2 regions of the Hypericibacter sp. genome follow, and region 1 is predicted to be linked to the other one. Evidence: riboswitches for the same ligand, from Rfam matches in the RefSeq annotation. Region 1 holds a riboswitch; the other holds the start of a gene.
What was found. A riboswitch is a leader RNA that binds a small molecule or an ion and turns the genes downstream of it on or off. The one in region 1 is predicted to bind S-adenosylmethionine.
Positions count from the first base shown of each region.

Region 2: another riboswitch for S-adenosylmethionine. It lies ahead of ACREE8_RS25480 (OsmC family protein); the one in region 1 lies ahead of metZ (O-succinylhomoserine sulfhydrylase).

Region 1 is NZ_JBOHKS010000253.1:13,602-15,990, reverse strand. It holds gene ACREE8_RS20410 (nuclear transport factor 2 family protein) at 1-470, opposite strand, end outside; SAM riboswitch at 748-822, shown strand; gene metZ (O-succinylhomoserine sulfhydrylase) at 1,030-2,178, shown strand; gene ACREE8_RS20400 (homoserine O-succinyltransferase) at 2,306-2,389, shown strand, end outside.
Region 2 is NZ_JBOHKS010000312.1:39,072-41,460, reverse strand. It holds gene ACREE8_RS25485 (DUF1036 domain-containing protein) at 81-506, shown strand; SAM riboswitch at 558-635, shown strand; gene ACREE8_RS25480 (OsmC family protein) at 817-1,359, shown strand; gene ACREE8_RS25475 (O-acetylhomoserine aminocarboxypropyltransferase/cysteine synthase family protein) at 1,394-2,389, shown strand, end outside.

The sequences.
Region 1 (2,389 bases):
GGCGCGGTGGTCTTGATCTTGCCGGTGATGATGCCCTTGTCGTCGGTGAAGCCGGTCAGCTCCACTCCCGAGGAATCGCCGCTCATGCTGAAATATTGCGGCAGCTCGTCCTGCGGGATCAGGGTGCGGCCGCTGACGACCGTCTTGGCGGCGGGGTCGATCTCGATCACGAGGCCGCGCAGCTGGCCGTTATAGGCCTGCTCCATGGCGCTCATATCGTCGACCCGCCCCGGCAGCGGACGGTCGGTGAGGATCAGCGTGATCGTACGTTCGGGCGAATTCGGCATGCGCATTTCCGGCAGCTCGACCACCTCGAGCGCATAGGCCTGCGTCAGGGTGGTCGGCGCCTTGTCGAGCCGCAGCGTGCCGTCGGCCTTGCCGGGGCCAGGGCCGGCAGCCCAGGCCGGCGAGGAAACGCTGCCGGCCAGCAGCATCGCGGCGAGCCCGGCGCTCGCGCAGAATTTCAGCATCTCGATCGTCCTCCCATCATTGCGCCGGCATCGATCGGCGGGTCCTTGAATACCTGCTTGCGCGATGCCGGCCACCACCGGCCCCAGAATGCCCGGGACCCGTGGCGCTGGCGAGGGCGGCCGTCGAAAAAATCATTTGGAATCCTGTAACAATCGCGCGTGCCCAGCGTGTTCCGACATGCACCGGGCGGGCGATGACGCCGCCCGAGCGCTCCGCCGGGATTGACATTCGCGCGTCCCTGGCCATACTTGCCGCCGATCTTGGCGCCCTCGGGAGTCAAGTTTCCGTGGTCATTTGTGCCGGCTTGCGGCCACGTTAAATAAGCAGCTAAAAGGCCCAGGGACGCTTTGAACCTCGGCCTTTTCGGTCGAGGTTTTTTTTGGCTCGGCAGATTCTGCCGGCCTTGCGGAGATGTCCATGGTCCAGAGAAGGAGCCCGCGAATTTCGGGCTCGAAGACGCGCCCTTCCACCGCCGCGGCAAAGGCCGCCGGCATCGCCCCAGCACCCGGCCTGACCGGGTCGGGCGCCGATCCGGCGAGCTGGCATCCCGATACCCGCATGATCCATGGCGGCGTGCTGCGCTCCGATTTCAAGGAGACGGCCGAGGCGATCTACATGACCTCGGGCTTCGTCTACAGCACGGCCGAGGAGGCGGAAGCCGCCTTCGCCAACACCAAGCCGCGCTTCGTCTATTCGCGCTTCTCCAATCCGACCGTGCAGATGTTCGAGAGCCGCATGGCGCTGCTCGAGGGCGCGGAGGATTCGCGCGCGACCGCGAGCGGCATGGCCGCCGTGTTCGCGAGCCTCGCTTGCCAGCTCAAGGCCGGCGATCGCGTGGTGTCGTCCGACGCGCTGTTCGGCTCCTGCCAGTACATCCTGGCGGAGATCCTGCCGAAATACGGGATCGAGACGGTGCTGCTGGACGGGCGCGATCTCGGCGCCTGGCGCAAGGCGTTGTCGAAGCCGACCCAGGCGGTGTTCCTCGAATCGCCCTCCAACCCGGGCCTGCGCATCGTCGATCTCAAGGCGGTGTGCGATCTCGCGCACAAGGCGGGCGCCTGCGTCATCGTCGACAATGTGTTCGCCACGCCGCTGCTGCAGAAGCCCTTCGACTATGGCGCCGACGTGGTGGTCTATTCCGCGACCAAGCATATCGACGGGCAGGGAAGGGCGCTGGGCGGCATCGTGCTGGGCAGCCGCGCCTTCATCAACGACAAGCTGCAGCCCTTCCTGCGCCACACCGGCCCCTCGCTCTCGCCGATGAATGCCTGGCTCCTGCTCAAGGGGCTCGAGACGCTCGATCTGCGCCTGCAGCGCCAATGCGCCAGCTCGCATCGCATCGCCGAGTTCCTGTCGGGCCAGAAGAAGATCGAGACCGTGCTCTATCCGGGGCTCAAGAGCCATCCGCAGCATGCGCTGGCGATGCGCCAGATGAAGAGCGGCGGGACGCTCGTCACCTTCGATCTCAAGGGCGGCAAGGGCGGCGCCTTCCGCTTCCTCAACGCGCTGAAGCTGATCCTGATCTCGAACAATCTGGGCGATTCGAAGAGCCTGACCACGCATCCGGCGACCACGACGCATCAGCGCCTGGGCCCCGAGCTGCGCAAGCAGCAGGGTATCCTCGACGGCACGGTGCGGCTCTCGGTCGGGCTCGAGGCGGCCGAGGATCTGGAATCCGATCTGGCGCAGGCGCTGAAGGCGGTCTAGCGGGCCGGCGCCGATGCCGCCCCCCGACGCGCGGGAGCAATTCTGCGCCCGCATCCAGATGGGAGAAGATCGCTGACAGGCCGTCTGCGGGCCCGAGGCGAACGATTGTCTGTTACTGGTGACCCCGATGCCGATCAAGATTCCCGACAAGCTGCCCGCCTTCGACGCCCTGGTGAACGAGGGCGTGCGCGTGATGACCGAGACGGCGGCG
Region 2 (2,389 bases), on a different contig from region 1:
CTGTGGGTGCATGAAGTGGCATGCGTCAAGTCATTCCAAACACAGCGATATTCAAGGGCCTCCTCAGCTTCATCCAGAAGATGAAGAAGAGACGCTTTCTGTCGCTTTTGCCGGTTCTTGTGCTGGGCGTGATGCTAGCCGGGGCCGGCCATGCCCGCGCCGACTTCAAGGTCTGCAACAAGACCCCGGAACGGGTCGCCGTCGCCCTGGGCTTCCGCCAGCAGGGCCAATGGCTGTCCCAGGGCTGGTGGAACGTCGAGCCGTCGCGCTGCGCCACGCTCCTGCCCGGCAAGCTCTCCGAGACCAAGTACTATCTCTACGCCGACGCTAAGGCTCATAACTGGTTCATGGGCGGCGGCTTCCGCTTTTGCGTGAAGAACGACGAGTTCAAGATCATCGGGAACAGCAACTGCCCGCTCCAGGGGGGCTCCCCGCTTGGCTTCCGCGAGGTCGCTGTCGGCAAGAATGCGACCTTCGTCTACGAGATCTACGAGCCGACACCGTAAAATAGATCGATTTTACGGTTTCGGTTGACAGCGGGATTTGATTCCCGCATAAATCTTGCACGCGCCGATTTGAGCCACAGCTTGCGGGCGCGATAAAAATGCAGCTAAAGCGACGGTCGGTAGGACCGCCCCAGCTTCGCTGCGGCGGTTTTTTTGTTTTGGGCCGAAAGGGATTGGGGAGTGGTTCCCCTGGCGAAAGCCGAACGAACCCGCGGGGATTTGAGGGGCAGCTTGCACCGCGACACCAAACGCTAAAGCGTCCGAGTTTTCGGAGCCCCAATACCCAGTGACCCTTAGGAGGGCCCGAACCATGACCGTCAATTACCAGGATCGCTTCATCGCCGCCCAAACCCAGTTGCGGGACAAGCCCAACGAAGCCTTGCAGGTCTTCTCGGCGCTGACGCATTTGACGGGCGGGCTCTGCAGCGAAGCCCAGATCCGCGATTTCCACCTGACGACCGACAAGCCCTCGAGCCTCGCCGGCACCGCGCTGGGCGAGGATGCCGGCCCCGACCCGGCCGAACTGGTGCTGGCGGCGCTGGGCGCTTGCCAGGAAGCCACCTACCGCCTCTATGCCGACACGCTGGGAATCCCGCTGAGCAACGTCTCCGTGAAGGTCACGGGGCGCATCGACCTGCGCGGGCTCTTCGCCGTCGCCGACGGCGTGCGTCCCGGCTTCCGCGATATTCGCGCCGTGGTGACCATCGACAGCCCGGCCTCGATCGAGGATATCGAGCGGCTCAAGGTGACGGTCGACCGGCATAGCCCGGTCCTCGACATGCTGCGCAACGTGACCCCGGTCCAGACCAGCCTCGATCTCGTCAACCGGGCGGCACGGCCCGCGGCCGCGTGATAGGCTGAGCCATCCGATTGCAGGGAGGATGACCATGCCGACAAACAGCAAGCACCCCGAGACGCTGGTGCTGCATGCGGGCAACTACCGCAGCGACCCCGCCACCAATGCGGTGGCGGTGCCGATCTATCAGACAACGTCCTATCAGTTCCAGAGTTCCGAGCATGCGGCCAACCTGTTCGGCCTCAAGGAATTCGGGAACATCTATACCCGCATCATGAATCCGACCAATGCGGTGCTCGAGGAACGGGTGGCAGCGCTCGAGGGCGGCGTTGCCGCGCTCGCGGTCTCTTCCGGCCAGGCAGCGTCGGCCTTCTCGATCCAGAACATCGCCAAGGCCGGCGACAATTTTGTCGCCTCGACCGACCTCTATGGCGGCACCTGGAACCTCTTCGCCAACACGCTGAAGGAGCAAGGCCTGGAAGCGCGGTTCGTCGATCCGTCGGATCCAGAGAATTTCCGCCGCGCCACCGACGCCAAGACCCGCGCCTACTACGCCGAGACGCTGCCCAATCCCAAGCTGCATATCTTCCCGATCAAGGAAGTGGCCGATATCGGGCGCTCGCTCGGCGTGCCGCTGATCATGGACAACACCGCGGCGCCCGTGCTGTGCAAGCCGTTCGACCATGGCGCGGCGATCGTCGTCTACTCGACCACGAAATATATCGGCGGCCACGGCACCTCGATCGGCGGCCTGATCGTCGATGGCGGCAATTTCGACTGGGAGAAACATGCCGACCGCTTCCCCGGCCTGAACCAGCCCGATCCGAGCTATCACGGCGCGGTCTGGACGCAAGCCGTGAAGGCACTGGGGCCCATCGCCTATATCATCAAGGCGCGCGTCACGCTGCTGCGCGACCTCGGCTCCTCGATGAGCCCCTTCAACGCCTTCCTCTTCATCCAGGGGCTCGAGACCCTGCCCTTGCGCATGCGCCAGCATTGCGAGAACGCGATCAAGACGGCGGGCTGGCTGAAGAAACATCCGGCCGTGACCAAGGTCATCTTCCCGAGCTTCCAGACGGGCGAGACC